One region of the Thioalkalivibrio sp. ALE19 genome, then DNA from elsewhere that is predicted to be linked to it. Evidence: predicted binding sites of a transcription regulator. Region 1 holds the regulator's gene; each other region holds the start of a gene.
The links. Region 1 encodes sigma-54, which starts transcription at its own class of promoters, with help from an activator protein. Its sites were predicted from a motif close to TGGCANGNTNCNTGCTT; they were not measured.

Region 1 (5,680 bases):
GACAGCGCACGTCGAACACGAAATCGGAATCCAGCGGCGAGCCGTGCTTGAAGCCGAAGGACTGGAACAGCAGCGACAGGCCGGCGGTCTCGCGGCTGCCGACCCGGGCCCGGAGCGTGCGCGCGAGGTCGTGCATCGACAGCCGGCTGGTGTCCACGGTCAGGTCGGCCTCCACCGCCACGTGCCCCAGCCAGGTCCGTTCCATGCCGATCGCTTCCACCAGCGGGATGCCGTCGCGTGCCAGCGGATGGCGTCTGCGGGTCAGGTGGTAGCGACGCAGCAGGACCTCGTCGGAGGCATTGAGGAACAGCACCTCGACCTCCAGGCCCGATCCACGCAGCTCGCCCAGCAGCTGGCCGAATCCGCTGAGGGCGTCGAGGCCCGAACGGACGTCCACGCCCACGGCCAGATGGCGGTCACCGCCGGTGTCGTAATGACCGCTGCGGACCTTCTCCACCAGTTCCGGCAGCATCGGCAGCGGCAGGTTGTCGACACAGAAGTAGCCGGCGTCCTCCAGGGTATGCAGGGCGACGGTCTTGCCGGAACCCGACAGACCACTGACCAGCAGCAGACGCATGTCGGTCAGCCCTCGGGATCGGGGTTGGGGACCGTGGTGCTGGGCCCGCCGATGTGGAAGATGGATTCCTCCTGCTGATCCTCGCCCATCTGGCGCCGCTGGCGGGCGCGCAGGTCGTCCCCGGCGATGTAGCCCTGCATGTGCAGCAGGTGATTGCGGACCGCGGCCTCGATCATGACCGCGATGTTGCGCCCCGGCGCCACCGGCAGGCTGACCAGCGGGATGCGCAGGCCGAGGATCTCGCTCTCGCCGCGGCGCCCGTTCAGGCGATCGTCCGGCACCGGCGAGGGCTCGTTGTGATCGCGCAGATCGATAATCAGGCGCAGATACTTGCCGCCCTTGATCGCCGAGTCGCCGTACATCGCGCGGATGTTGAGCACGCCCAGGCCGCGCACCTCGAGCAGATCCTGGAGCAGGGCGGGGCAGTGTCCACGCACGATATCGGGGGCAATGCGCGCGAACTCGGGGGCATCATCGGCGATCAGCCGGTGGCCACGCGAGATCAGCTCGAGTGCGACCTCGCTCTTGCCGACGCTGGAGGCCCCCGAGATCAGTACACCGATCCCGAGGATCTCCATGAACACCCCGTGGCGCACCTCGAAATGGGCGAGGCGCTGCTGCAGGAAATAGCGCAGCAGCGCGATGACTTCGTGCGAGGATGTGCGTGTGCACAGGATCACCGGCAGGGGGTCGTCACCTGTCTGCGGCATGCGCGGGAACGGGCAGGTGTCCTCGGCGAAGATCACCATGGTAGTACCGGTGCGGGCCATTTCCAGCACCAGGTGGTCACGCTGCTCGTCGGACAGGCCGGCGATGTAGCGGGCCTCGTAGTCGCCGATGACCTGGATGCGGTTGGGGCGGATCAGGTTCAGGTGGCCGGCCAGCGGCAGGTCGCCATCCCCGAATCCCAGGAGTTCGCGGTCGCCCGCGGCCTCCTCTCCGTGGACGTAGCGCAGGTCCAGACGGCTCCCCATCGCCCGCGTGAGCGCGGCGATGGTGATGTTGCTCGCGGTGCCGTCGGCTGCCGCTTCCGCCCGGTCGGCCATGGTCAGGTATCTCCCAGGGCCCGGGTGAGGGCCTGCTGGACCCCCGCGCTGTCCGCGGCGCGCCGGATGCCGGCGAGGGTGTCCGGCTGCGACAGCCCGCGCGCGAGCTGGGCCAGCAGGTCCAGGTGTTCGCTGGTGGCCTCTTCCGGCACCAGCAGGGCGATCAGGATGTCCACCGGTTCGTGGTCCATGGCTTCGAAATCCACGCCCTGATCCAGACGCAGGACCGCGATGCGGGGCGTATCCAGCTCGGCGAGACGGCCGTGCGGGATCGCCACGCCATGGCCGAGCCCGGTGGAGCCCAGTTTTTCGCGGGCCGACATGGCTTCGAACGCGGCACTGGCCGCCAGTCCGTCCGCGGCCCCGTCCACCAGCAGATCGGCGAGGGTTTCCAGCGCTCGTTTCTTGCTGGAGCAGTCGGTTTCCAGTCCGATGCGCTCCGGGGTGATGAGCTCGGCCGGATTCATCGGCTTACTCGGGTTGTTCGCGGTTGCGCTGGGCGCCCTCGGCGCGATGATGATCCTTGACCTTCTCCTTGTGCTTGATCAGCTGGCGGTCGACCTTGTCGATCAGGCCGTCGATGGCGGCGTACATGTCATCGTGGCTGGCCTCGGCGTGGATGTGGTTGCCGCTGACCTGCAGATTCGCTTCCGCCTTGTTGTGCAGCTTCTGCGTCTTCTCGTGGTTCAGCACCACGTGCACGTCGATCACCTTGTCGAAGTGGCGTTCCAGCTTCTGGAATTTCTCGTTGACGTAGTCGCGCAGGGCGTCGGTGATGTCGACGTGGTGTCCGGTGAGATTGATCTGCATGGGTCAGGCTCCTTTCGGTTTGCTTCCGGTCGGCATGGCGGCCATCTGGCGGCGCTCGCTGGAGGATGGCAGGTTCATGCCCTCCCGGTATTTGGCCACGGTACGCCGGGCCACGTTGATGCCCCGATCCGCCAGGATCTGGGCGAGGCGGGAATCGCTGAGCGGTTTGCCCGGCGTTTCCTCTTCGATGAGTTCGCGGATCATGGCACGAATCGCGGTCGCGGAGCATTCCCCGCCGTCGCTGGTGCCCACGTGACTGGAGAAGAAATACTTGAATTCGAACACCCCGCGGGGGGTGTGCATGTATTTCTGCGTGGTGACCCGCGAGATCGTGGACTCGTGCATCTCCAGGGCTTCGGCGATGTCGCGCAGGATCAGCGGCTGCATCGCCACCTCGCCGTGTTCCAGGAACCCCTGCTGGCGTTCGACGATCGCTCGCGCCACGCGCAGCAGGGTGTCGTTGCGGCTGTGCAGGCTCTTGATGAACCATCGCGCCTCCTGCAGCTGATCGCGCATGAAGGCGCTGTCGCGGGCATCGGAGACCTGGCGGACCATGCCGGCGTAGAGGTCGTTGATGCGAATGCGCGGGGCGATCTCGGGATTCAGGTCGACCTGCCAGCCCCGGTCGGTATGACGCACGTAGACATCCGGGACCACGTATTCCGGCGGTGTCGAGCTGATCTGGGCGCCGGGGCGCGGGTTGAGCGTGCGGATCAGGTCCAGCGCCGCGGCCAGTTCGTCGCCATCGCGTACGCCGCTCTGGCGCTGCAGGGCCTTGTAGTCACGCCGGGCAAGGGCGTCCATGCCGTGTTCCAGGAGCGCGCGCGCCGCCTCGCGCGAGGGCGCGTCCGGCGCCAGCTCGCCCAGCTGGACCTCCAGGCACTCGCGCAGATCCAGCGAACCGACCCCCAGCGGGTCGCAGTGCTGCAACCAGTGGCGTACGGCCTCGACCTCGTCGGTGTCGACGGGGGGGTCTTCACTCCGGCTGATGGTCTCGGCCAGGGTCTCGACGTCGCCCTCGAGGTAGCCGTCGCCGTTGATGGTGTCGATCAGGGCGGCGCCGATGCGCTGGTCGCGCGGGGTCAGGTGCGACAGATGCAGCTGCCACAGCAGGTGATCCTGCAGCCCGCCGCCGTCGTCGTCCGAGGTGTTCTCCAGCGGGTCGCGGTCGTCCAGACCGCGCGGGCTGGCGCTGGCGTCGTAGATGTCTTCCCAGCGGCTGTCGGTCACCAGCTCGTCGGGGATGATGTCCTCCGAGCCGCCGGCATCCACCGTTTCGCCGGTGCCGGCGGCGTCGCTGCCGCTCTCGCCGTCGTCGGTGTTCGCGTCGCTGTCGGTGTCCGCGGTGTCCCCCGCGTCGGCACCGAGTTCGTCATCCTCGGCCTGTTCCAGCATGGGATTGCTTTCCAGCGCCTGCTGGATCTCGGCCTGGAGCTCCAGCGTGGACAGCTGCAGCAGCCGGATGGCCTGCTGCAGCTGCGGCGTCATGGTCAGCGTCTGACCGAGCTGCAGATTCAGCCCGGGCTTCAGCATGAGTTGGGAAAGGCGTTGGTCACCATAAGTGAATAGTAATCCCTTGCTGCGGGCTTGTGCACCGCCCCGGTGCGGCGGTCGGTGTCACAGGCGGAAGTTTTCGCCGAGGTAGACCTCGCGCACGCGGGCGTCGGCCAGCAGTTCGTCCGGCGTGCCCGCGCTCAGCAGGCGCCCCTCGCTGAGGATGTACGCGCGATGGCAGATGCCCAGGGTCTCGCGTACGTTGTGATCCGAGATTAGTACGCCGATGCCGCGTTCGGCCAGGTGGCGGATGACTTCCTGGATCTCGCCGACCGAGATCGGATCGACCCCGGCAAACGGTTCGTCCAGACAGATGAACCGCGGATCGCCGGCCAGCGCGCGGGCGATCTCGGCGCGCCGCCGCTCGCCTCCGGACAGCGCGATCCCGGGGCTGTGGCGCACGGTCTCCAGCTGGAATTCCTCGATCAGGGCGTCGCCGATGCGGCGGCGCTCGTGGCGGTCGAGTTCCGGGCGCAGTTCCAGCACCGCCTGCAGGTTGTCTTCGACCGACAGGCGGCGAAAGATCGAGGCCTCCTGTGGCAGATAGCCCAGCCCGGCGCGGGCGCGTTCGTGGATGGGCGCCCGGGTGATGTCGCGCCCGCCCAGGGTGATGCGCCCGGTATTGGGCCGGATCAGTCCGACCAGGCTGTAGAAGCAGGTGGTCTTGCCGGCCCCGTTGGGTCCCAGCAGGCCGACCACTTCGCCGGGCACCAGGTCCACATCCATCGCGTCCAGCACGGTACGCTGGCCATAGCGCTTGCTCAGCTCGCGGGCGACCAGATGGCCGTCGGCCGCGGGGGTCATGGATCGTCCTCGCGTGGCTGCAGGCGGATGTGCACGCGCTCGTCATCGGTGTCGCCGCGTTCGGCGCGGATCACGTCGCGTTCGAGATCGTAGGTGATGCGCTGCCCGCGGGCATCCTCGGCGGCGGTGATGACGCGTGCCCGTTCGGTCAGGATCACGCGTTCCTCGTCGAGGAAATAGTCGATGCGCAGCCCCTCGGCGATGCGCGTCTCGCCGGTCTCGGGATCGGGCGACTCCAGGCGTGCGGGCTCGCCGTGGGCCTCGATCTCGTAGGGGCGGCGCTCGCGCATGTGCACGATCACGCGGTCCGCCTCCAGGGTGGCATCGCCGCGCACCACGATCACGTCGCCGGTGTAGGTGCCTGTGCCCGCGCGTTCGTCCATCTCGGCGTGGTCCGCGGTGATCTCCACCGGCAGGGCATCCTCGCGGCCGGTCGCCGGCGGGGCCGCCAGGAACACTGCGAGTATGCCCGCCACGGCAAGCAGCGGGGCCGGTCGGCGGATGCCCGCGCGGCGATGTTCGGTTGTGGCCGGGTTCATTCCGGGCGGTCCTCCTGCGGCAGGTCGCTGTACAGCGTGTAGACCTCGGCGAGCAGCTCAATGGTATCCGCTTGCGGGTCGGCGCGCAGGCCGGTACCCCGCTGGAACAGTCCCGGCTGTTCCAGGGTGCTCGGGGCCGACGAGGTCGTCAGCCGGGTGTCCAGCGCCACGCGCACGTCGCGCGACTCGATCACCGTGCGTACGCGCGCGTCGCGTTCGGGGCGCACGCCGCGGGTGTGGCCGAAGGTATGCAGCAGTTCGCGATCGGGCTGATGTGCCGCGCGCGGGGCGCGCCAGGTCCAGTTCAGGCCCCGTTGGTCCAGCAGATCCAGCTCCGGGTCATCGATGAA
Region 2 (5,680 bases), on a different contig from region 1:
GAACCAGACCAGCAGGCTGGCGAGGAAGACGAAGACGAAGATCGCCGCAAGACCCGCGATCTGCGCCACGAAGGTGGCGTCCGGATTGGACAGCAGGACCGCGAGCACGCCCCAGATGCCGGCCGTACCGTGGGCCGAGATCGCACCCACCGGGTCATCGATCTTGACCTTGTCCAGCGCGACGATGGAGAAGACCACGATCACGCCACCCACGGCGCCGATGAAGGTCGCCAGCAGCGGGCTGGGCATCAGCGGTTCGGCGGTGATGGACACCAGGCCGGCAACCGCGCCGTTCAGGGCCATGGTCAGATCGGCCTTGCCGAACATCAGGCGGGTGGTGATCAGCGCGGCAATCACGCCCCCGGCCGCGGCCAGGTTGGTGTTGGTGAACACGGCCGCCACGGCATTCGCGGATTCAACGTCGGACACCTTGAGCTCGGAACCGCCGTTGAAGCCGAACCAGCCCAGCCAGAGGATCAGCACGCCCAGCGTCGCCAGCGGCATGCTGGAGCCCGGGATCGCGTTGATCTGGCCGTCCTTGCCGTACTTGCCCTTGCGCGCCCCCAGCAGCAGAACGCCCGCCAGCGCGGCCACGGCACCGGTGAAGTGGACGATGCCCGAACCGGCGTAGTCGAGATAGCCGATCTGGTCCAGCATGCCGCCGCCCCAGCTCCAGAAGCCCTGGATCGGGTAGATCACGCCGGTGAGGACCACGGCGAAGGCGAGGAAGGCCCACAGCTTCATGCGTTCGGCAACCGCCCCGGAAACAATCGACATCGCGGTGGCCACGAACACCACCTGGAAGAAGAAGTCCGCGCGGTCGGAGTAGTAGACATCACCGCCGCTGCCCAGCACGTCGGCCACGGCGTTGTCACCGGTGATGAAGAAACCCAGCCCCGGGATCAACGAGGTGAGTCCTTCGCTGTACATGATGTTGTAGCCGATCAGCATGTACATGACCGACGCGATGGAATAAAGGGAGATGTTCTTGGTGAGGATTTCGGCCACGCTCTTGGTCCGCACCATGCCGGCCTCGAGCATGGTAAAGCCCGCGGCCATCCACATGACCAGTGCGCCGGCCATCAGGAAGTAAAAGGTGTCAAGGGCGTAGGCCACCTCGACGACTTGCTGTTCGATATCCATTTTCGGATTACCTCATCTAATAATGACCGAGATGGGCGCTCAGAGCGCTTCGGTTCCGGTTTCACCCGTGCGGATTCGCAGGACCTGCTCGACCGGCGAGACAAAGATCTTTCCGTCCCCGATCTTGCCGGTGCTCGCGGCCTTCGAAACGGCTTCGATCACCTGGTCGACCAGGCTGTCATCCACCGCAACCTCCAGCTTGACCTTGGGCAGAAAGTCCACGACGTATTCAGCACCGCGGTACAGTTCGGTGTGGCCGCGCTGGCGACCGAAACCCTTGACTTCGGTCATGGTGATGCCCTGCACACCGATCTCGGACATCGCCTCGCGCACATCATCAAGCTTGAACGGCTTGATCACGGCAGTAATCATCTTCATGTCAGACTCCTCTCCGGCGAGCCGCTGCCCGGGGGCAACGACCCGCAACGATGTTTTGCTTCCGGTTCAACGATCAGAAGGATTTCGACCAGCCCACCCAGGCGCGCATGTCTTCGTCATCGACATCGGCGTAGGCCAGGTTCAGGCTGAATTCGCCGAACTCGCCGGCATCGCGGGCGAGGCTGGCGGAGTAGTGGGTGTAATCGTCATTTTCGCTGTCGTCGTACGTCTGACGTCCGACCATGAAACCGGCGCTGTAGACCTCGGCGAACGGCACATCCAGGCCGCCGTAGAAATAGACGTCGTCGCTTTCCAGAAGCGACTCGGACGCGCTGTCGGTCACCACCCACTGAACACCGCCGTAAAAACCGATCATGTCCATGTCATAACTGACTGACCCGACCAGTTCGCCGAAGTCGTAGCTCACAGACGAACTATCGCCAGTATCCACATTGGTGATAGAGGCATCTGGGTAGGCGTAGTACACGTAGCCCACGTCATAGCCGAAACCGTTATCGAACGAATCGGCGAATCCAAGATAGAGATCCAGTTCATAGGTGGTATCGTCCTCAACCAACTCGTCATCGTCGTTGAGACCTGTCCCGAAATCCACGTTGGAAGCCCAGGTACCCATGTAGAACCCGGAGGCATGCTCCCAGTCAAAACCACCCTGGATTGCGGCACCCCCGTCGGTTTCGGAGAAACCGCGCAGTTCATAATCGGAAACAATTGAAATGTTGGCCGAGAATTCAGCGGCCGCGCTGGAAGTAAAGACGACACCCCCGGTGGACCCGACGGCCAGGATCGCGGTGGCGACGGCGGAATAGGCGAATTTCTTCATTGATTGACTCCCTCTGCGTGTTTTCTGGATGTCGCTGCTTGTCGACACCCGTTCCTTGCAGGGGGCGTGCCAGAAACGTGAAACGGGGCAAAATCCGGTTTTATGCAACGCTGTTGCGGGCAAACCACGGGTGATTGCCACGAACGGGTGCAATCACAAAGTGCAGACGCACCAAAAGAGGGCAATACGAGCCGGGGACGCCACCGGAAAGGGCGCCGCGCGGGAAGGGGCAGTGCGGGAAGGCTGTGAGGGAAACAGGAGCAGGAAGCGCGGAAGCGTCCTGCCGGTCGGTCGGGGCCTGCTCGGTCTCAGTCGGTGGCGAGCGAGCCGCGTTCGATGGTGATGCCCACCTCGCGCACCCCGGCCACCGCGCCCGGTTTGCCCAGGGTAATGCGCAGCCACGGCGAACCGAACTGCGCCATCAGGGTCTCGGCGATCTCCTCGGCGAGGGATTCGAGCAGGATGTGGGGTTCGCGGGTCACGATGGCCCGCACCGCGTTGGCCACGGCCTCGTAGTCAACCGTGTCTTCGATCTCGCCGGAGTGGGCGGCCACGCGAGTGTCCGCCGCCAGCTCGATGTCGAAGCGCAGCGGGCGCTGCATGCGCTGTTCCCAGTCGTAGACGCCGACCACGGCGGGGATTTCGAGATCGCGCAGATAGATACGGTCCATGCGGGACACCGGGGACACAGGGTTGCGAAGGGGCTTATCGTACTGCCTGCCCCCGCCCGCGTACACCGGGGCGTGCGATCGTGGCGCAACGCGCTACCATGCCCGGACAGTCCGACCGAGCAGCGTCGCCAGGAGAGCCGCCGCATGTCCACCACTTCGTTTCAGCCACTGCCGTGGACCCGGACCCCCGAGGGGGCCCTGCGCCGGGTCGGCGTGGAAATCGAGATGGCGGGCGTCTCGCTGGAGACGATGGCCCGCGCCATCATCGACGAATTCGGCGGGCAAATCGAGGCCGAGCATGCCTTCGTGCTGCATGTCCGCGACAGCGACGCGGGGGATTTCCAGCTGGAGCTGGATGCCCGCGTACTCAAGGACCGCGGCTATCGCGAGCACCTGGCCCGCCTGGGGGTCGACCTGGAAGACCGCGACCAGGAAGCACTGGAGGCCTGGCTGGCCGATGCCGCCGGGCGCCTGGTCCCGCACGAGATCGTCGCGCCACCCCTGGAACCTGCGCAGCTGCCCCGACTGGACCGGGTGCGTGCCGCGCTGCAACAGGAAGGCGCGCTGGGGACCGAGCGCTCGCTGCTGTACGCGTTCGGGCTGCAGCTGAACATCGAGATCCACAGCCGCGAGCCCGAATGGCTGCTGGCCGTACTGCGGGCCTTCGTGCTCATGTACGAGATCCTCGCGCAGGCGGGGGCCATCGACCTGTCGCGCCGCCTGTCGCCCTACATCCGGCCGTTCCCGGGCGCCTTCGTGCGCTACATCCTCGATCCCGATTTCACCCCGGACCGCGCATCGCTGATCGACACCTGGCTGGCGCACAACCCCACGCGCAACCGTCCACTGGACCTGCTCCCGGTGCTGGCGGAGCTGGACCCCGAACGCGTTGCGGCGGCGCCGGTGGAACACGAACTGATCAAGCCGCGCCCGGCCCTGCACTACCGCCTGCCGGACTGCCGCATCGACGACCCGAGCTGGAGCCTGGCGCACCCGCTGAACGGCTGGGTGGAAGTGGAACAGCTGGCCGCTCACCCCGAACGTCTGGAACGGCTCGCGCGGGAGTATCTGGAGCGCCCGGGCCAGGCAGTTGGCCGCTGGACCGATGAATGGATGCAGCGACTGCGTGCCTGGTTCTGAGCGCCCGCAGCGTCCGGTGATCGCCGTCACCGGCCCGGACCGTGGCGGCACGCCCGCGTGGCTGTTCACCGCCCTGGCGGTGTGGCGGGCCGGCGGCCGCCCCCTGCGCATCCGCCCCGGGCGTCCCCGCCGCAACCGGCGCATCGACGCCCTGATCGTCGGTGGCGGGCCCGACGTCGATCCCGGGCTTTATCGCGAGACGCTGCCCGACGGCCCGGACAGCGCGGCGATCCGGCAGGCCGAACGACGCCTGTCGCAGCGCCTGATCGGCTACGCCTTCTATCCCGCGCTGTGGCTGCTGCGCCGGCTGTTTCAGTCGAAGAGCTCATCGCTGGATCCGGAGCGCGACCGGCTGGAGAAATCCCTGATCCACCACGCGCTGGACGAGCACCTGCCGATCCTCGGCATCTGCCGCGGGATGCAGCTGATCAACGTGGTGCGCGGCGGCAGTCTGCATCGCGACCTGGCCGCGTTCCACGCGGAGACCCCCAACGCCCGCAGCCTCTTGCCGGTCAAGCAGGTACGACTGGATCCGCACTCGCGGCTGTCCGCCATCCTTGGCGATGCACCGCTGCGCGTGAACGCCCTGCACGATCAGGCCGTCGACCGCCTTGGCCACGACCTGAACGTTGTCGGACGCGAACCCTCACGCGTGGTCCAGGCCATCGAGGCCGGCGGCCGCGATTTCTGCATCGGCGTGCAGTGGCACCCCGAATACCTGCCGCAGAAGGCCCGCCACCAGCGCCTGTTCCGGGCGCTGGTGGCCGCGGCCTGCGCCCCCCGCACTCGCACCGGGTCCGAATAGATACTTGCGAACCTTGTGGAAAACCTCTAGCTTGGCCGGACAATCCGAAGGTTCTTCTTCACCGGGTGGGCACATCCACCCGGCGGGCGATCGTCACACAACCCCGGCCCGCCGGCTCCGAACAGGGAAATCCCTGCCCGTCGCCGGCCGGCCCGCGACCCGGGTACGCTCCGATGACCGACGAGCAACAAGCGCAAGGAGAGCCGCCGCTCCCGGAGACCCTGGAGCAGGCGCGGGAGCGCATACGGGAACTGGAAACCGAACAGGAAGGTGCCCAACGGACCCTGGAAGAACTGCGCCTGCACCAGGAAGAGCTGCACGCCCAGAACGAGGAACTGCGGCAGACGCAGCAGGCCCTGGCTCAGGCCAGTCAGCGCTATCAGGATCTGTTCGACTTTGCCCCCGTGGCGTTCCTGGTTCTCGATGCCAACGGGGAAACGCTGGAAGTCAATCGCACCGCGACGCGCATGCTGGGACTGCCACGCAGCCATCTGCTTCAGCAGCCACTGCGGCGGTTCCTCGACACCTCCAGCCGCGAGCCGTTCCACCAGCTTCTGGCCGCCGCCGGACACGGCGCGCCGCCGGAGGATTTCGAGCTGGTACTCAACACGCCCGAGCAATCGGAACTGCACGTGCAGGTCAGCCTTTCCCCGGATCACGACCCGGCGGGTCTGCGTTTCCGTCTGGCCATGGTGGATGTCA
Region 3 (5,680 bases), on a different contig from region 1:
CGGACACGGATCCGGAGCCGCGCGAGCCGGTCACGACGTCGGCGCATGACGGGGCGGGTACGGAGAAGCGAAAGGAACCCGGGGACGATGCGTCGGCCCGTGATGAGGAGGATCCGGCATGACCGCCAGTATTCGCGATGCCCATACACGCCAGCGCGAAGGGCTCACCGCGGGGCTGCGCGAACGGCTGGAGCAGTCGCGCGGGCGGGTCGAACGGGTGGCGGCCCCGCAGTCGCAGGGGATCCTGTCGCGCGTGACCGGTCTGACCCTCGAGGCCGAGGGCCTGCGCCTGCCGCTGGGCGGCCGCGCCCTGATTCATGGCGAACGCGGCGAAACCGTGCCCGCCGAGGTCGTCGGATTCCAGAACGACCGGACGTTCCTGATGCCGGAGGAGGCGGCCGCCGGGCTGGTACCCGGGGCCCGCATCGAGCCGGTGGACACCCAGCGTTCGATCCCGGTGGGCAATGGCCTGCTGGGGCGGGTGATCGACGCCCGTGGCGAGCCACTGGACGGCCTCGGGCCGATCCGAACGCATGATCGTGCCACCCTCAACGGACAGCCGATCAACCCGCTGTCGCGCGCACCGGTGCGCGAGCCTCTGGATACCGGCGTACGCGCGATCAACGCGCTGCTGTCGGTCGGGCGCGGCCAGCGGCTGGGCCTGTTCGCCGGTTCCGGCGTGGGCAAGAGCGTGCTGCTGGGGATGATGACCCGCCACACCAGCGCCGACGTGATCGTGGTCGGGCTGATCGGTGAACGCGGGCGCGAGGTCAACGATTTCATCCACGAGATCCTCGACGAGGAATCCCGCCGGCGTACGGTGGTGGTGGCGGTGCCGGCGGATCAGTCGCCGCTGCTGCGCCAGCACGGGGCCTGGGTGGCGACCACGGTGGCGGAACAGTTCCGCGATCAGGGGCTGAACGTGCTGCTGCTGATGGACTCGCTGACCCGCTTCGCCCAGGGCGCGCGCGAGATCGCGATGGCCATCGGCGAGCCGCCGGCCTCCAAGGGCTATGCGGCCTCGGTGTTCGCGCGCCTGCCGCAGCTGGTGGAGCGTGCCGGCAATGGCGACGTGGGCGGGGGCTCGATCACCGGATTCTATACGGTGCTGGCCGAGGGAGATGATCCGAACGATCCGATCGTGGACGCCGCGCGGGCGATCCTTGACGGGCATGTGGTGCTCTCGCGCGAGATCGCCGAGACCGGTCGCTACCCGGCCATCGACGTCGGTGCATCGATCTCGCGCGTGATGAGTGCCCTGACGACCCCGGAGCACGATAAGGCGGCACGGCGGTTCCGTGATCTGGCCGCCACCTATCAGCGCAACCGTGACCTGATCTCGGTGGGGGCCTACCGCAAGGGTGCCGATCCGCACCTCGACCAGGCCGTGGCGATGCATGACCGGCTGGAGCAGTTCCTGGCGCAGGGCACGACCGAGGGGGTGGATTTTGCCACCGCGCGGGATCAGCTGGTCGCACTCACCGGGGGCGGGGCATGAATCCGCAGCGCATCGAACGGCTGTTGCGTATCCGCCAGATCGGCGAGACCGAGGCGACTCGCGAACTGGGCGAACGCATCGCTCAGCTGAACGCGGCCGAGGCCCAGCGCGAGCAGCTGGAAACCTTCCAGCAGGAATACCTGGCGGCCTCCATGCCTCAGGACCCCAACACCCTCAAATGGCTGGCCGGCATGCGGCAGAAGCTACGCGAGGCGCTGGAACAGCAGGCCCTGCGCATCCAGGCGGCCGAAAGCCAGGTGGAGACGGCTCGCGAGCAATGGCTGGAACACCATCGCGACTGCATGTCGCTGGAAAAGCTGCTGGAACGCACGCGAGCCGAAGGCCAGCGTCATCAGGCCCGGCGGCAGCAGGTGGAGCAGGACATGTGGGCGACCCGCCAGGCCTTCGCACGGGAACCGGAATCCGGCGAACGCACGGTGAACTGGCAGGAATCTTGAAAGGTATGGATACGCAGACCCCGCAGGGGCGGACGCGCGCGGTGCGCGCAACAGGCGAGGACGGGACATGATCGCAGCACAGGCATCGGGACAGGGGCTGGGAGCGCTGGCACAGCTGCTCGACGGCGGCGAGGGCATGGATCGGCTCAAGGAATTGAAAGACAAGGGAAAAGGCGGGGAAGACGGTTTCCTGAAGGCACTCCGCCCGCAGCTGGAAGCGATGCTGGGCGCGCTCGGGGTGGATGATTCCGAGCTGGCCGAGCTGGATCTGGAAGGACTGATCCAGCGGTTCCAGGATCTCCTGCAGGGGCAGGATCTGACCGCTGTGGACGGCATGCAATTGCCGCCCGGCTGGCTGACCGGCGAGGAAGGTGACGGAGAAATCGACGGCCGCGAGCTGCGCAGTCTGCTGGAAGACGGGCCCGAGTCCGGAGCGGCGGGCGACGGCATCCCGGTTTCCCTGATGCGCCTGTTCCTGCAAACCGGTCCGGAAGGGCAGAACCCGGGGTCGCGGCTGCAGGAACTGGCTCCCGGGGCGCTGACCGGCGGTGGCTCGCGTGAAGGGACCACCGAGGTCCTGGCCCAGTGGCTGACGCAGGCCTCGGAATCGGCGCGCAGCGGCCGTGAGAATGCCCAGGCACTGGCCCAGCCGGCAGCCCAGGCCTCCGATGCCGAGGGTGCGCGGGGCGGCGGGATGCGGCTGGATCTGACCCGCCTGCTGCAGACTTCGGGCGATCGCCAGCTTGCGGAGCAGATCCAGATGATGGCGCAGGCCCGCGGCGGGCGCACCGAGATGAAACTGCATCCGCCTCAGCTGGGGGTCCTGGATGTGCGGGTCAGCATGGAGGGGGACCGTGCCAGTGTACAGTTCTTCAGTACCAACCCCGTGACCCGTGAGGTGCTGGAAGCGGCAATGCCGCGCCTGCGTGACAGTCTCGCCGACAGCGGGCTCGAGCTCGCCGATGCCTCGGTGTCGGATGAACCGCCGGACGATTCCGCGGATACCGAGATGGCCGGCGACGGTTACGGAAGCGGGGATGAACCCGGCGTCGCCACGGGTGCGGAGGGCGAAGGGAGCGACGACGATGAAGGTCCCGTCGCTCCCGGCAGCACCCTTTCCTTCCTCAACCGTCGGGTGGACCTGTTTGCCTGAGGCCCGTTCCGGCAGACCGGCCGCCAGAATCTCGACTTCTCGCTCGATGGAGCGTCCGGTTCGTTGACGCATACGCCGGGCGCTCGACCCTCGGGATGACGAACGACACCCCTAAAGTGGGTTCAACTCTCTGTTTATAAAGTAGTAATGATTCATGGCACCGCGCTTGCTTGGGTTCCGTCAGCGAATCCACGCAATGCGGGTGTGTCATGGCGGAGAAGGAAGTCGAACTCGAGAACAAGGGGGGCGGCGGCAGGAAATGGATGATCATCATCCTCCTGGTCGTTGCGGTTCTGCTCGCCGGCGGCGGGGGCGCGGCCGCCTGGTACCTGCTGTCGCAGGACGCTGACGAAACGGCGGAAGATCTGCCGCCCGAGCGCCACTATTCGTCGCTCGATCCCATGACGGTGAACATCGATGCCCCGGGAAGCGTGCAGTTCCTGCGCGTGCAGATCGGTCTGGTGTCCACCGACCCGGCGGTGCTGGAAGCCGTGGAGGATCACCTGCCCGTAGTCCGCAACGACATCCTCGGCATCCTCTCGGATCAGGAATATACCGAGCTGAACACGCGGGAAGGCAAGGAAGCGCTGGCGGAGGAGCTGACGGCCACTGTCCGTGCGATCCTGGAGTCGCGCGAAGCGCCCTCCGATCTGGAGCGCGTGGTGTTCACCGAACTGGTCATGCAGTAAGGCCGCGTCATGGCACAGCAAACCGACATCCTGAGCCAGGACGAGATCGACGCGCTGCTGCACGGCGTCGATTCCGGCGACGTCGAGACCGAGGAGGAAGAGTTTCCCCACGACGGTCAGGCGCGCGAGTTCAATTTCGCCACCCAGGATCGCATCGTGCGCGGGCGCATGCCCACGCTCGAGATGATCAACGAGCGTTTTGCGCGGCATCTGCGCGTGCGGCTGTTCAACATGCTGCGGCGTTCGGCCGAGATCTCGGTCAGCGGCACCCGGCTGACCAAGTTTTCCGAGTACATGCACTCCCTGTTCGTGCCCACCAGCCTGAATCTGGTACGCGCGCATCCGCTGCATGGCACCGGACTGTTCGTGTTCGACCCCAAGCTGGTGTTCATCCTGGTGGACAACTTCTTCGGCGGCGACGGGCGCTTCTATACCCGCATCGAGGGCCGTGACTTCACCCCGATGGAGATGCGGGTGGTGCACAGCATCCTCGAGGGCGCGTTCGAGGACATGACCAAGGCCTGGGAGCCGGTCATGGACATCGACTTCGAGTTTCTCAACTCCGAGGTCAACCCCCAGTTCGCGAACATCGTGAGCCCCACCGAGATCGTTGTGATCAACGAATTCCACATCGAGCTGGATGGGGGCGGCGGCAATCTCCACGTGACCCTGCCCTATTCGATGATCGAACCGATCCGCGAGCAGCTGGATACCGGTATCCAGTCGGATCGCTCCGATGTCGATCAGCGCTGGATGAACGCCCTGCGGGAAGAGGTTCAGGACGCGGACGTGGAGATCTCCTCGGTGCTCACCGAGGCGGAGGTCACCGTGCAGGAGCTGCTGGACATCAAGCCGGGCGACATCATTCCGGTGGACATCCCCGAAGAAGTCACTCTGAAGGTCGAGGACATCCCGCTGCTGCGCGGCAAGTTCGGGGTTTCGAATGGCCAGAACGCGATCAAGATCACCGGTCGCGTACAACGATAGGCAAGAGGACAGGACGATGGCAGACGACGACAAGCGTCCGGATCAGGAAACCGAACAGGGCGACGGCGAGGAGTCGGTGGATCAGGATGCCCTGGCCGATGAATGGGCTGCGGCCCTGGCGGAGCAGGATGACAGCTCCGGGGGCGAGGCGGAGGACCCCGACGCGCTGCTGGCCCAGGCGCAGTCCAATTCGCACGAGAGCGATGCGGCCAACGCCGCCTCCACTGGCACCGGCGGCCGCAGCAAGGCGGCTGCCGGGGGCGAGCGGGAACGCAAGCACAAGCCGGATCCGAATGCGCAGCCGCTGGAACCGGATGAACTCACCGATTCCGGGGGCGGCGAAGAAGAAGACGTGAATCTGGACATGGTGCTGGACGTGCCGGTGACCATCTCCATGGAGATCGGCCGCACCCGCATCCCGATTCGTAATCTGCTCCAGCTCAACCAAGGTTCGGTGGTGGAACTGGAACGCCTGGCCGGGGAGCCGCTGGACGTGCTGGTCAACGGGACCCTGATCGCGCACGGCGAGGTCGTGGTGGTGAACGAGAAATTCGGGATCCGCCTGACCGACGTGATCAGCCCCAGCGAACGCATCCGGAAGCTGAAATAGTCATGTGCTCGCGTGTTCTTCCCGGATCGCTCTGGCTGCTGGCGCTGCTGCCGGCCGGCGCCCTGGCCGACGAGGACGGCGGCGCAATGAACGCTGCGGCCTACCTGACGCAGCTGATTGGCGGGCTGATGATCGTGATCGTGGCGATCGTGGTGCTGGCCTGGGTGCTCCGGCGTACCCAGGGGAGCGTGGGCCACGGTCGGCAGATGATCGATGTTCAGTCGGTCCGCTCGGTGGGTGCCCGTGAACGGCTGATGCTGGTTCGCGTGGGTGATGAACAGGTGC
Region 4 (5,680 bases), on a different contig from region 1:
GCTCATGGTGTTGACCAGGGTCACGTGGCCGTCCACCAGCTGGGCCAGGTCCTTGTCCCCGGTGGAGATCACCACATCCTGCCCGGCAGCCGCGGCGCGATCGGCCAGGGTGGCGATCACGTCATCCGCCTCCACCCCTTCCACGCACAGCAGCGGGAAGCCCATCAGCTGCACCAGCTCGTGCAGCGGCTCGATCTGCGCCGCCAGCTCCTCCGGCATCGGCGGCCGGGTGGCCTTGTATTCGGGGTAGATCTCGTCGCGGAAGGTGGGCCCCTTCGCGTCGAACACCACCCCCATGCGCTCGGGGGCATAGTCCGCGCGCAGCTTGCGCAGCATGTTGGCCACGCCGTAGAGCGCCCCGGTGGGGTGGCCGTCGGGGGCGGTCAGCGGGGGCAGGGCGTGGTAGGCCCGGAACAGGTAGGAGGAACCGTCGACCAGGACGAGCGGGGCTTGCGACATCATGCGGATCCGGCTGGGCTTGCGAGGGAAGCATTCTAGCAGGCTGCGGGCCCCGGCCCGAGCAGCGCCGGCGCGATTTGTGCGGCCGTCGGGCCACGGTTAGTCTAGGCGCCCCAGAGTGCAAAGAACGCGCCCCCCATGAACGATCACGATCGAGCCGAACACCCCGGGCTGCGGCCCATCGACGATTCCTCGCTGACCCGCGAGAGCTGGAAGATCTTCCAGATCATGGCGGAGTTCGTGGAGGGCTTCGAGCGCCTGGCGCACATCAAGCCCTCGGTCAGCGTGTTCGGCTCGGCGCGCATCCCGTCCGATCACCCGGACTACCTGCTTGCGGAACAGATCTCGCGCCAGCTGTCGGACGCGGGCTTCGCGGTGGTCAGCGGCGGCGGGCCGGGCATCATGGAGGCCGCCAACAAGGGCGCGTTCGCCGGCCATTCCCCCAGCATCGGGCTCAACATCCAGCTGCCGCACGAACAACACGCCAACCCCTACCAGGACATTGGCCTGGGGTTCCGGCACTTCTTCTCGCGCAAGGTGATGTTCGTCAAGTACGCCTCCGCCTACGTGGTACTGCCGGGCGGCTTCGGCACCCTGGACGAGCTGGCCGAGATCCTGACCCTGGTGCAGACCGGCAAGACCCGCCGCATCCCGGTCGTGCTGGTGGGCAGCAAGTTCTGGGAAGGCCTGCTGCAGTGGTTCGAGGACGCGCTGGTCACCCATGGGACCATCGATGCCGAGGACCTCAATCTATACTCGGTGGTGGACACCCCCGAGGAGGTCGTGGACGTGATCTTCGAGTACTACGAGGCCCGCAGCTTCGAGCCCTCGGCGGAAGAGAAACAACGACTGATGGAGCTCTGATGATGACGAGCACCCGCGCCACGGCGCTGGCCGCTGCCCTGCTGGGCCTTGTTCTCGCCGCCGGGCCGCTGGCGGCGCAGGACTTCGAAGACGCCCCGCCACCGCCCGACATGCCCGACGAAGCCGCCGGCGACGAGCCCGCACCGCCGCCGGTGCTGGACGAGCGCGCCCGCCAGCTGCAGGAACTGGAAGAGGCGGACGTCATCATCATGGAGCGCGATGGCGAGCGGCGACGCGAATATCGCGTGGACGGTGAGCTGGTGATCGTCGAGGTCACCCCGGCCGCCGGTCCGACCTATTATCTGGTGGACGTCACCGGGGAAGGCGATCTTGAACGCCGCGACGACCTGGCCCCCGGTTTCACCCCGCCCCGCTGGAGGATCCTGGAATGGTAAGCACGCAGTCGACCGTGGAACTGCCGGTCGCGGGTGCCGCGGCGCTGGAAGCAGCCTTTGCCGCTGCCCGGGCCGCCGGCGCTCCGCTGGGGCTGCCGACCGATGACGATGCCCCGCAGCTTGACGGGGATCGCGCGCACTGGACCCTGGAGCGCGGCAACGCCGCGGAGCCCGGGGCGATCGCCAGCGGTCCCGGCACGCCGGAGGCGCTGGGCCGCCTCGCGGCCCGCTGGCAGGCCTGGCATCCGGCGGAGGCCCTGCCGCAGGACGGCGTCTGGCGCCGCGGGGTACTGCAGCAGCAGCTGCGCGAACGCACCGAAGACCTGAGCGCCACCCTGGACGAACAGGCGCGCGAACAACTGAACCGCGAGCTGCATCATCAGGGGCTGTACCGGTTCGAGGACCTGCCGGTGGCCGGCAGCTTCTGGCGCTCGGTCCGCCGGCACGGCGAGCACACCGGACTGGCGGATCTGACGGTCCCGCCGGCCCCCGTGCCGGCGTTCTGGCAACTGGCGCGCATCGCGCTGGCGGTGGCCGTCAGCGAGACGGGCGAGCTCGATCGCGAACGCTACCGCGCCCTGCTGGATGGCTATCACCGCGAGCGCCCGCTGAGCGCGATCGAACGCGGCGCCGCCCCGACGCTCCTGCGCATGGCCGCGCTGGACGACTGGCTGGAATGCATCGAGGCCGGCCACGCGCCCGCGGGCCCCGATCCGCGCCTGGCCGGCCTGCAGGACGCCGGCACCCGGGTGCAGTCGGTATGGGTAAGGCCCGCCGCCTGATGACCCCGCGAGCCTCCCTCGCGGGGCTTGTGGCCCTGGCCATCGCCGGGGCGCCGGGCATCGGCGTTCTGGCCTCCACCGAGGTCCACCGCTGGGTGGACGAAGACGGTGTGGTGCATTTCTCCGACGAGGCACCCGGCGACGGGCGCAGCGAACGCATCGAGGTTCAGGAGCCGATGGGCGCCGTCCCCCTGGAAAACGCCCGCGAGATCCTCGAACGCCCGATCCGGCGGCCGGGAGAAGACCCGACGGACGACGAGCCGGAGGAAGATGCGGATGCGGACGAAGAGACCGACGATGAAGACGAAACTTCGATCGAGGACGTCCCGGTGCCCGTGGAACTGGTGGATTTCTGAGCCAGCCACGGGCATCGCACCACTTTGATGCACAGAATGCCCTACAATAGGGCAATGACTGCACCTCATCAGAGCGCCACCGCACAACGCCCCCGGACGAAGCGCTGCGACGCCCTCGTGGCCATTCTGGCGCACTTCATGCTTGAAACCGGGTGATGAGCCCGCATACGCCCCCTTCGCCCGCCTCGCTGCCCACCCCCCCGTGGTGGGACGACCTGTCCACGGCCGTGATGGTCACCGACGGGGATCTGCGGCTGCAGGCGATGAACGGCGCGGCCGAGGTCCTGCTGGGCCTCAGCCGCGAGCGCATCCTCGGTCACCCGCTCGGCCAGTGGCTGCATCTGGACCGCAACCTGACCACCCGTCTGCGCAACGCCCTGACCCAGGACCAGCCGATCACCCTGCGTGCGCGGCGCCTGGAACCGCTGCGCGCGGAAAGCTTCCTGGCCGACGTGGTGATCACGCCGCTGCACGGCGAGGGTGACGAACCCGGACGGCTGCTGTTCGAACTCAGCGCGATCGACCGGCACGAGCGCATCTCGCGCGAGGAACAGCTGCAGAAGCAGCAGGCCATCTCGCGCGCGGTCACGCGCGGGCTGGCGCACGAGATCAAGAACCCGCTCGGCGGGCTGCGCGGCGCCGCGCAGCTGCTGGCCGGAGAACTGGACGATCCCGACCTGCGCGAATACACGCGCATCATCATCCATGAGGCCGACCGCCTGCGCTCGCTGGTGGACCGCATGCTCGGCCCCAACAACATGCCGCAGCGCGCCCCTCTTAACCTGCACGAAGTCCTCGAGCATGTGCGCGGCCTGATCAGCGTCCAGCTGCCGCTGGGCGTGAAGATCCGCGGCGACTACGACCCTTCGATCCCGGAGATCGAAGCGGATCGCGACATGCTGGTGCAGGCGCTCCTCAACCTGGTGCAGAACGCCCTGCAGGCGCTGGGCGACGAGGGCGAGATCGTGCTCAGCTCGCGCATCCTGCGCCAGTACACCGTTTCCGGCAAACGCCACCGGCTGGTCGCGCGCCTGAGCGTGCGCGACAACGGGCCGGGAATCCCCGAGGAGGTCCGCGAGCGGATCTTCTTCCCCATGGTCACCGGCCGCGACAGCGGCACCGGCCTCGGCCTGCCGATCGCGCAGAGCCTGGTCCAGCTGCATGACGGCCTGATCGAATGCCATTCACGGCCCGGCTCCACGCGCTTCGACATCCTCCTGCCCGTGGCCGGACCGCCCGCCAGCGAGAGCCCCGACGCATGAATCCGACGGTCTGGATCATCGACGACGACGATTCCATCCGCTGGGTGCTGGAACGCGCCCTGAGCCGATCCGATATCGCGGTGCGCGGGTTCGAGTCCGCCGACGCGGCATGGGCGGCCCTGGAGACGGAAGACACCCCGGATACCATCGTCGCCGACATTCGCATGCCGGGGCTCAACGGGCTCGATTTCCTGGCGCGCATGCAGAGCCGCGGTGACGCGCCGCCGGTCATCATCATGACCGCATTCTCCGATCTGGAGAGCGCGGTGGGCGCCTACCAGACCGGGGCGTTCGAATACCTGCCCAAGCCGTTCGACGTGGACGAGGCGGTGGCCCTGGTGCAGCGTGCCCTGGAGGCCCGCCGTGACAGCCTGGCGGCCGCAACGCCCGACGAGGGCAGCGCCGAGGAAACCCCCATCATCGGCGAGGCGCCGGCGATGCAGGAGATGTTCCGCGCCATCGGCCGCCTGTCACGCTCCAATATCACGGTTCTGATCAACGGCGAATCGGGGACCGGCAAGGAGCTGGTCGCACGCGCGCTGCATCAGCACAGTCCGCGGGCGGGGCAGCCGCTGATCGCCCTGAACACGGCGGCCATCCCCAAGGACCTGCTGGAAAGCGAGCTGTTCGGCCACGAGCGGGGGGCCTTTACCGGCGCCAGCCAGACCCGCAAGGGCCGCTTCGAGCAGGCCGACGGCGGGACCCTGTTCCTCGACGAGATCGGCGACATGCCGTTCGATCTGCAAACCCGCCTGCTGCGAGTGCTGGCCGACGGCACCTTCTACCGGGTGGGCGGGCATACCCCCATCCATACCGATGTGCGCATCATCGCCGCGACCCACCAGGACCTGGAAGAGCGGGTGCGCGCGGGGCAGTTCCGCGAGGACCTTTTCCACCGCCTCAACGTGATCCGCATCCATGTGCCGTCGCTGCGCGAGCGGCCGGAAGATATCCCGCTGCTGGTCAATCATTTCATGAGCGAGGTGGCCACCGAGCTGGGCGTGGAGCCCAAGGTGATGCGCCCCGAGGTGGTCGCGGAGATGCAGCGCCTGCCATGGCCGGGCAATGTGCGTCAGCTGGAAAACACCTGCCGCTGGCTTACGGTGATGGCCTCCGGACGCGAAGTGCACCTGGACGACCTTCCGGCGGAACTGCGCCGCGATGACACGCCCCGGTCCACGGGCACGCCGCAACCGGGACCGGGACCGGGACCGGCACAGGCCGTGCCGGTCGAACCCCTGGAGTGGACCGATGAACTGGCGCGCGTGGCCCGCGAGCACTGGGAACGCGGCGACCGGGACGTGCTGGGGAGCCTGCAGCCGGCGATGGAACGCACGCTGATCCGGGAGGCGCTGCGGGCCTCGGGCGGACACCGCCAGCAGGCCGCGGCCCTGCTGGGCTGGGGCCGCAACACGCTGACGCGCAAGATCCAGGAACTGGGAATGAACGAGGAACGGCCGTAACCGGCAGGCGCGGGCGCTGCCGGCGCGTCAGGCGCCGCAGCCGGAGAACCCCTCGTTCAGCTGCAGCCGCCCGGTCAGCTCGCTCACGTGGCCGATCCC

Region 2: a site for sigma-54 is predicted at 2,418-2,434, ahead of F787_RS0105355 (TorF family putative porin). Genes of this name have one in related genera too.
Region 3: a site for sigma-54 is predicted at 3,265-3,281, ahead of fliL (flagellar basal body-associated protein FliL). Genes of this name have one in related genera too.
Region 4: a site for sigma-54 is predicted at 2,984-3,000, ahead of glnL (nitrogen regulation protein NR(II)). Genes of this name have one in related genera too.

Annotation. Positions count from the first base shown of each region.
Region 1 is NZ_AUAG01000001.1:57,249-62,928, reverse strand. Features, by position in the region: gene rapZ (RNase adapter RapZ) at 1-577, opposite strand, end outside; gene hprK (HPr(Ser) kinase/phosphatase) at 583-1,623, opposite strand; gene F787_RS0100320 (PTS sugar transporter subunit IIA) at 1,626-2,090, opposite strand; gene hpf (ribosome hibernation-promoting factor, HPF/YfiA family) at 2,095-2,433, opposite strand; gene F787_RS0100310 (RNA polymerase factor sigma-54) at 2,437-3,966, opposite strand; gene lptB (LPS export ABC transporter ATP-binding protein) at 4,051-4,791, opposite strand; gene lptA (lipopolysaccharide transport periplasmic protein LptA) at 4,788-5,330, opposite strand; gene lptC (LPS export ABC transporter periplasmic protein LptC) at 5,327-5,680, opposite strand, start outside.
Region 2 is NZ_AUAG01000010.1:40,405-46,084, forward strand. Features, by position in the region: gene F787_RS0105345 (ammonium transporter) at 1-1,143, opposite strand, end outside; gene glnK (P-II family nitrogen regulator) at 1,183-1,521, opposite strand; gene F787_RS0105355 (TorF family putative porin) at 1,595-2,362, opposite strand; gene folB (dihydroneopterin aldolase) at 2,671-3,033, opposite strand; gene F787_RS0105365 (amidoligase family protein) at 3,178-4,173, shown strand; gene F787_RS0105370 (gamma-glutamyl-gamma-aminobutyrate hydrolase family protein) at 4,190-4,978, shown strand; gene F787_RS15485 (EAL domain-containing protein) at 5,152-5,680, shown strand, end outside.
Region 3 is NZ_AUAG01000011.1:35,309-40,988, forward strand. Features, by position in the region: gene F787_RS0105790 (FliH/SctL family protein) at 1-122, shown strand, start outside; gene F787_RS0105795 (FliI/YscN family ATPase) at 119-1,498, shown strand; gene fliJ (flagellar export protein FliJ) at 1,495-1,956, shown strand; gene F787_RS0105805 (flagellar hook-length control protein FliK) at 2,024-3,109, shown strand; gene fliL (flagellar basal body-associated protein FliL) at 3,319-3,798, shown strand; gene fliM (flagellar motor switch protein FliM) at 3,808-4,785, shown strand; gene fliN (flagellar motor switch protein FliN) at 4,802-5,395, shown strand; gene fliO (flagellar biosynthetic protein FliO) at 5,398-5,680, shown strand, end outside.
Region 4 is NZ_AUAG01000022.1:57,948-63,627, forward strand. Features, by position in the region: gene polA (DNA polymerase I) at 1-459, opposite strand, end outside; gene F787_RS0109765 (TIGR00730 family Rossman fold protein) at 598-1,323, shown strand; gene F787_RS0109770 (DUF2782 domain-containing protein) at 1,323-1,718, shown strand; gene F787_RS0109775 (hypothetical protein) at 1,712-2,500, shown strand; gene F787_RS0109780 (DUF4124 domain-containing protein) at 2,500-2,856, shown strand; gene glnL (nitrogen regulation protein NR(II)) at 3,012-4,118, shown strand; gene ntrC (nitrogen regulation protein NR(I)) at 4,115-5,581, shown strand; gene F787_RS0109795 (dihydroorotate dehydrogenase) at 5,609-5,680, opposite strand, start outside.